DNA from 2 places in the Peribacillus sp. NPDC097284 genome. Region 1 is predicted to be linked to the other one. Evidence: riboswitches for the same ligand, from Rfam matches in the RefSeq annotation. Region 1 holds a riboswitch; the other holds the start of a gene.
The links. A riboswitch is a leader RNA that binds a small molecule or an ion and turns the genes downstream of it on or off. The one in region 1 is predicted to bind FMN.
Positions count from the first base shown of each region.

Region 2: it holds a riboswitch for FMN, as region 1 does, so the genes downstream of both, ACIQXU_RS00360 (ECF transporter S component) here and ribE (riboflavin synthase) in region 1, are expected to answer to the same signal.

Region 1 is NZ_JBIWCZ010000004.1:189,398-193,604, forward strand. Features, by position in the region: gene ribH (6,7-dimethyl-8-ribityllumazine synthase) at 1-317, opposite strand, end outside; partial or broken gene ribB (3,4-dihydroxy-2-butanone-4-phosphate synthase) at 381-983, opposite strand; gene ribE (riboflavin synthase) at 1,002-1,640, opposite strand; FMN riboswitch at 1,789-1,919, opposite strand; gene ACIQXU_RS10875 (GNAT family N-acetyltransferase) at 2,209-2,799, shown strand; gene ACIQXU_RS10880 (tryptophan-rich sensory protein) at 3,024-3,752, shown strand; gene megL (methionine gamma-lyase) at 3,779-4,207, opposite strand, start outside.
Region 2 is NZ_JBIWCZ010000001.1:62,591-66,797, forward strand. Features, by position in the region: gene ACIQXU_RS00345 (RecQ family ATP-dependent DNA helicase) at 1-332, opposite strand, end outside; gene ACIQXU_RS00350 (YpbB family protein) at 329-1,396, opposite strand; gene ACIQXU_RS00355 (ferredoxin) at 1,684-1,932, shown strand; gene ACIQXU_RS00360 (ECF transporter S component) at 2,066-2,638, opposite strand; FMN riboswitch at 2,809-2,940, opposite strand; gene serA (phosphoglycerate dehydrogenase) at 3,280-4,207, shown strand, end outside.

The sequences.
Region 1 (4,207 bases):
AAAGCAACGGAGGCCATTCCTTTCGCTGCTTCATTGCAGACATAATCATAATGCGAAGTAGAACCTCTGATGACCGTCCCTAATCCAATCACTGCGTCGTATTTCCCCGTGTTCACAAGTTTCTTGGCAATGAGCGGCAATTCAAATGCTCCTGGCACCCAAGCGATGTCCACGTCATCTTCGTCAACACCGTGGCGTTTCAGACCATCCAATGCTCCGCCCAATAGCTTGCTTGTAATGAACTCATTGAACCTTCCAACCACGATTCCCACTTTCAGTCCCGATCCGATTAATTGTGCTTCGATAATTTTCCCCATGTCTATTTCCTCCTCATTTTAAAAACATCATGCATTTTGAATGTATACCTGTTCTTGCGATGATTCCTTTTGCTTACGGTATTGTACCAAGTCCGCAATCGTAATGAATTTCAGGTTGAATTTATCCGCAATTAGTTCCAAGTCGGATACACGTGCCATGCTTCCATCTTCATTCATGATTTCACAAATGACACCTGCTGGAGCAGCCCCACATAACTTGGCCAAGTCGACGGAGGCTTCCGTATGTCCCGTGCGGCTTAACACGCCCCCTGCCTTGGCTATCAACGGAAAAGTGTGCCCCGGGCGTTGAAAGTCCTCGGCAACCGAATCTTCCTTCAAGAGCTCGAGAATGGTCAGGGACCGTTCGAACGCACTGATACCTGTAGACGTGCTTTTATGATCGATACTTACGGTGAAGGCCGTCCCATGATGATCGGTGTTATCATTGACCATCGGATGCAAGTTCAGCTTTTTCGCCAACTGTTCGGTAATCGTCGTACAAATCAACCCACGGCCATGCGTCGCCATAAAGTTGATGGCTTCGGGTGTCGCCTTTTCTGCAAGCACCACGAAATCTCCTTCATTTTCGCGGTCTTCATCATCGGAAATGATGATTACTTTCCCAGCTTTCAAATCTTCAATCGCTTCTTCAATGGTATGGAACATCCTGTACACCTCCATTTATTAGAATCCATGCTTAGACAAGAATGCTAAATCCAGTCCTGGTTTTGATTCGCTGTTTTTCATTTGATGTATGATATATTTCCCTAACATGTCGTTTTCAATGTTTACGATATCGCCTGCCGCCTTCCTGCCCAAAATGGTATCCTGATGGGTCAAGGGAATGAGTGATACAGTCAGCAAATTTCCCTCGATGCCGAATATCGTCAAGCTTGTCCCATCGATGGCAACAGATCCTTTTGGCATACAGTATGTACTGAGCCCTTCTTCCAGTTGGATCACATAATAGACGGCATTTTCTTTTCGTTCTTTTTTCATGATGGTGCCCGTTCCATCGATATGACCTGAAACGAAATGGCCGCCGAAACGTCCATTAGCACTCATCGCACGTTCAAGATTCACTTCTGAACCTGGTTTCAATGTCCGAATCGATGAAGCTTTCACCGTTTCCGGCATCACATCGACCGTAAATAAAGTCTGTGTGAAGGAAGTCACCGTCAAACAGACCCCGTTAACGGAAATGCTGTCTCCAAGATGGACATCTTCCAGTACTTTCTTAGAGGAAATGGCCAGTTCCATGCTGCTTCTTCCCTTTTTCATGGAATGAACCGTGCCGATCTCCTCAATGATTCCGGTAAACATAGTTTCTCCCCCTTTTATACACATATAAAAAACCCCTTAGGATGGCCTAAGGAGTTAGCAGGAGAAATGAGTGAAAAAAATGGTATACCTAATAAACCCATCATTTCATATTCTGAAAAAATAGGCGTACGTATACACTTGGATTTCACACGTCCTTCTCCCATCCAGACTGTACTGTCGGCTTTGGATTCTCACCAAATCCTGCCTTTATCAGGCTCGCGGGCTTAGAATTGCTTCATCACCGCCGGTTGGGATTTTCACCCGACCCCGAAGGACTAACTATTTTTTTGAATCTTCCATTATTTTAACACTCTAAAGTACGGATGTAAAACATCTATCCTAAAATGAATCGATAGTTGCAAGCACTTCCTATAAGAAAAAGGAGGAAACGATCCTATGTAAGCGACTATAGCCGTGGTGCTTACATATCAATAGATCCCTGCCATCATATGAATCTCGTATACACGATCCGAGAGTGAGATGCTAAAATTTGATTCCATTATTTTCTTATAAATGTGACATATCATGATATAATAATTGGAAAATCAAGAATAAATGGGGAATTCAAATGGGAAAGACAAACCTTTTAATGGTTCAGCACAATCATATCGAAAGTGAGCGTATCATCTTACGTCCGGTTTCGCTTGATGATGCTGAGGATATGTATGAATATACATCTGATGAAGAAACGACACGTTACCTTTACGACAAACATAAAGATTTGGACCAGACTAAGAACTTCATAGCGAACTATTTCTTGGAAGAGCCTATCGGCAAATATGCACTCGTGTTAAAGGAAGACAACAAAATGATTGGGGCTATCGAATTCAGAGTGCATGAATCGAACAAATGTGGAGAACTGGGTTATACTTTAAACCGGAATTTCTGGGGTAAAGGCTATATGACCGAAGCGGGAAAATCAATACTGGAATTAGCCTTCAATGTTTTGGATTTGGAGCGAGTATTTGCTGAATGTGATGTGATAAATGCCGCATCCGGGAAAGTATTGGATCGCTTAGGCATGAAGTGTGAAGGGATTCACCGTAAAAGCCACATGACGAAGGGTACATTATTAGACAGCGCCTATTATTCCATATTAAAAGAAGAATATGTAACCCCCGAAAAAAAGGATGAAACGGTTGTTAACGCTAAATCCTAATTTCACTAATTAATTAAACACCCTTAAAGGACCTTGCTGCAATAAAAGTAGCAAGGTCCTTATTTTTTAGACGTGTTGTACCTTTATCCCTTTACAGACAATTGAATACCATCTTTTCTCCACTAAGTAAGAATCCTTCCTTCCGATGTGCTAAAAAAGGTTATCTCTCCAATTTAAAAGGAATAAGATAATATGTCCCAATTTCATTCAAAGGAGGAAGACACATGCTAATTGTTCTTATCAACCTTGTTGCCTATCTATTCGTCATCACGATGAACTTCCTGGCTAATTACCTTCCCTTCAACGGCCAAACCTCAGGGGAAGTTTCCGGGAAACTGGACGTTCTTTTTACCCCAGCCGGCTATGTATTCTCGATATGGGGATTGATTTATTTTCTTCTTGCCATCTGGGTAGCCAGACAGTTTATGGGGAAACACAAAACAAGTCCCGCATATATGGTCTCTTTCCCATGGTTCGCCTTAAGCTGTATATTTAACGGAGCCTGGCTATTAGCTTGGCATTACGAATACTTCCTGTTATCCGTCATCATCATCATTACACTTTTATTGACCTTGATTGTCATTTACACAAACATTATAAAAGTGAGGCATGCCTTTCTCGACTTGATGCCCTTTTCCGTCTATCTAGGATGGGTGAGCGTCGCGACCATTGCTAACATTTCCTACTATCTGACCTATATCGGCTGGAATGGTTTCGGGATTTCCGATGTAGCATGGACCATCGCCCTCTTACTCGTAGCCACGGCTCTGGCATTCATCTTTGCCATCAAAAACAAGGACTGGTGCTACCCACTCGTCTTCGTCTGGGCCATCATCGGAATCGGCGTAAGGAACAGCACGCCCCATCCGACAATCACCACCACATCCTATATCCTGGCCACCCTCATCCTCATCCTATCCATAACCGTCCTGATCAGGAACCTCAGGAAATAATTCAGGAAATAAAAGGGGTCAGACCCCTAAAACGCCTGTTCAAGGTCAGACCAGATGTCATGCCAGGATTCTAGGCCGACGGAGAGCCGTATGAGTTGGTCGGTGATGCCCATCTGCGTTCTTGATTCTTTTGGGATGGACGAGTGTGTCATCGTAGCGGGATGCTGGATCAAGGATTCAGCGTCTCCTAGGCTGACCGCGATTTTTATAAGCTTCAAGTTATTGAGGAATCGTTGGGCATCCTGTTTTGTCCCCTCCAGTTCAAAGGAAATCATGCCTCCACCGGATTTCATCTGTTTTTCCATGATCCGATAATCCCCTGATTCTGCGTCGCCTGGATAATAGACGGCCTTAACCCGTTGATGCTGTTTCAGCATGCGAAAGATCTCCGTTGCATTAGAAGCGTGACGATCCATCCTGACTGGCAACGTCTTCAATCCCCGCAACAGCAACCA
Region 2 (4,207 bases), on a different contig from region 1:
GACAGAAAAATAAACCGATACGTTTGCAATCGTTCAAATGCCTGTTTTTTTTGATACGCGGTCAAAAAAGAATTGAGGGTCAGAACACTTTTTTCCCCTCTCATCTTAAGCTGATCCGCTTGATCCTGCATCAGGGATAATAACGGCGAAACAATTATAGCCGTCTTATTGATAAGGTAAGCAGGGAGTTGATAACATAATGATTTACCAGACCCTGTGGGAAGCATTGCCAATGTGTGGGTCCCTTCTAGCAAGGATTCGATTACCTCATGCTGTCCAGGACGAAAATTGTCAAATCCAAATTTATCTTTCAGGACTGTATTCAAGTTCATCCTCTATCACCTATTTTCGCAAGTACAAGCCTTATTTGAAAAAAACTAATTTGCTCATTATCGACAGCTTCCTTGATTACCTTGAGTTTTCTCGTATTCAACCGTTTAATGACCGTAATGATTTTGTCTTCATCCTCTATTGGAACATAGTCATTTATCGAAAAACTTTTGTCCGATAGCACGATTTCTACGAGATGATCCTCAATCGTATTTCCTTTTAAACGACGAATCTCTGCAATTTCCTGTAGCGTTTTCCCTGCCTGAATATATTGCAGAGTCGTATGTGTCGATTGTGTTAGATGAGGATGCCCACCATTTTTCCAATCATGGATTAGAGAAGCCAACAGAGGGTAATCGCGTACTGTTGATATCTCTGCGAGCATTTGATGCAATGAATCGAGAAAAACGTAGTGCACAAACCACTCATCAATTTCTTTCCTTTTTCCAATCTGCTCAAACGTAAGTCCGATTCGATTGACTCCCGTAATTTTCAAAACAAAAATGTCACGGTTCAACTCACTTTGCATCTCTAAGAGGGTGACCAATTCATCAAAAAGATGCTGAGCAAGTAACTCTCGATTTTGTTGGTTGGCATATAAAAAACCCTTTACGAATTCCTGTACTCGTTGATTCTGTTGTATCGGATAAAAAGGCCTTTCATTGTGGACAATATGGGATATAGTTTGGATAAGAAGATTGAGTCTTCTCCAAAAATCCGGGGTGATGTTTTGGTATTTCCACCCATTTAGTGATAAAGGAAGAGGCCACTTTTTGAAATAAGAGGCCAACGCCCCTCCTCCTTGTTCACTAATCAAATACACATCGTTTTTTTCCGTTGGTTCGATTAGTTTCAGTTCAAGAAACAATTTTCTGTTTTGAGATAACTCCTCCCGGGTAAAACGAGGCATAGTCCCAAATATGTTCGTCAGCCCAAATAAGTGCGCATCCTGAATAGTCTGGGACGATTTTTTACCCTGAAGCATATGATAAATTGCGTAGATGGAACGCTCACCTTGGAACTTTTGTATCGCATATAAAATGATTGCTTGAAGATAATTGTTCATGAAACTCACATCCTTGTTCCATTTATCCAATTATATTGTAACAAAAATCTGCAAATACCGCCTTTTTTTATGTCATATATGCAATGATATTTGTGAATAAACAACTAAATACGTACTCGTTATAAAGAAATTTTCCCAATAATTTGTGTTGACTTTTCATATACTTCCGTATTATCGTTACATTTTCTATTGATAAGTTCGGCTTTCGGTCTTACAATAAGAAAGAGATGTTAATCTATAATAAAAAAGGTTTTGAGTTGTAAATCAACTTAGGAGGGGTTTTATTCATGGCTAAATTTACTATTGTTGATAAAGAAACATGTATCGCTTGTGGAGCCTGTGGAGCTGCAGCACCAGATATCTATGATTATGATGATGAAGGAATTGCTTTTGTTACGCTAGATGATAACGAAGGAATCGTTGAAATCCCCGATGTTCTTATAGATGACATGATGGATGCATTTGAAGGATGCCCCACAGACTCTATCAAAGTCGCAGACGAATCATTCGAGGGCGACGCTTTAAAATTCGAATAAGTATAAAAGCCATTTTCATTTTGAGAATGGCTTTTTTTATGTATTTTTTAAAACTCTCACCATACATTAAAGAGGCAGAAACAACCCAGTTATCATCTGGTTGTTTCTGCCTCTTTTTATATATTAAGCATGTTTATATAATACTTGTTTTATTGATCCATGTTTGGAGTTTAACAAATAATAGCATGAAAACGGAAGTAATGAGCACCCCTTTAATGATGTTAAAAGGGAGTATTGCCGCAGTTACGAATTGCCTTGACTCTGGTGCGGTCATGGCATCCCATCCCATAAAGAAAGTATATGCCGGTAAAAAGACATAATAGTTCAAGACACTCATAATTAGCGCCATGGAAACTGTTCCGGCTAGCAAAGCAAATGTCATTCCTTTTTTCGAACTTATTTTTTTATATACATAATATGTTGGCAGTATGAATAATACCCCCGCTATAAAGTTAGAGATATGTCCAACCGGTACACCAGTATCGCTTCCAGTCATGACCATATCCAATAAATTTTTCAGGAATTCAACTAAAACTCCTGCAAGCGGACCGAAAATCAATGCCGCCATCAGTGCTGGGATGTCACTAAAATCAATGTTCAGAAAAGGCGGAAATCCCGGAAATGGAAAATTCAAAAGCATTAGTAGGTAGGAAAGACTTCCTAACATTGCAAGTGTGACCATCTTTTTAACTTTGTTCGATTTCATAGTTCTCTCTCCTTCTTTTTCTTGATCTACCTTGAAAAAGAGGTTAGGGATCCTTCATAAATGTTGATGTTCAATAAAAAACCCCTTAATTCCGACAGAATTAAAGGGATAAATTAAAGGTTTCATCAAACAAACGTTCAGCACTTGACTGTTTGAACGCATTCAGGAACCTCCATCTTCTCCCATCCAGACTATACTGTCGGCTTTGGAATCTCACCAAATCCTGCCCTAAGGCTCGCGGGCTTAGAAGAATTTTCTTCATCACCGCCGGTGGGGAGTTACACCCCGCCCCGAAGATAGACCTATAAAATTAATTTACAATTTTCATTATAAATGATTTTTCTTTTTTTGAATAGTATTTTCATCGCAACTATGAATTTACAATGATAAAATATTACACTTTTATTCATTTTAAACAAAATATGTATTTATAATCATGACGTTTTACTCTGTCTAAAATAATTTTTATTTTTAGAAAATTACGGCTCAAACCCTTTGCCCTTGAGGTTTTGGACGAGTGAATTTCAAAGTAAATTTAATTAAAGCGCTTACATATAGGTATGCTAAATTGACAGTTTTCCCATTTCAATTGTAAAATTAACTGAAATTTAAGAGAATTTTACCTAGGAAGGTGTTTACACGTGTATCAGATTTTAGTAGCAGATGCCATTAAACCAGAAGGACTCGGACCGCTTTCAGAGGCATCCAATATTCTTCTTATTCAGAAGACTGTAGAAGAAGCAGCAAACGAACTTGATAAGATTGATGCAATACTGGTTAGAAGTGCAACAAAGGTTACAGAAGATTTAATGAACCGCATGCCAAAACTAAAGATCATTGCTCGCGCAGGTGTCGGCGTTGATAACATTGACATTCCTGCCGCAACAAAACGCGGAATCGTTGTTGTGAATGCTCCTGACGGAAATACAATTTCAACAGCTGAACATACATTTGCCATGATGGCTTCCTTGATGCGCCATATTCCGCAAGCTTATGCTTCCCTGAAAAATGGAGAATGGAAACGCTCTTCTTATACAGGAACGGAACTTCGTGGGAAAACTTTAGGCATTATTGGTTTCGGACGAATTGGTGGAGAAATTGCCAAACGCGCAAAAGTTTTTGGCATGGAAGTCATAGTTTATGACCCATTCTTAACAGCCGATCGTGCAAAAAAAATGTCCGTAACTTCCCTGACTTTAGATGAATTGCTCCCTAAAGCGGATATAATCACTGTACATACACCTCTAACGGACGAAACTAGAGGGTTAATCAATAAAGAAAAGTTACTCACCTGTAAAAAAGGCGTGTACGTATTGAACTGTGCACGTGGCGGAATCCTTGATGAAGATGATTTATATGAAATGATTGTCGAGGGACATGTAGCTGGAGCCGCGTTGGATGTATTTGTTGAAGAACCACCGCTTGGCCATAAATTACTTGAACTTGATAACGTCATCGCTACTCCTCATTTAGGAGCTTCGACTAAAGAAGCCCAATTGAATGTTGCCGTTCAAGTCGCCCAAGAAGTATTAACCTATTTTGAAGGTAATCCTGTATCAAGTTCAATTA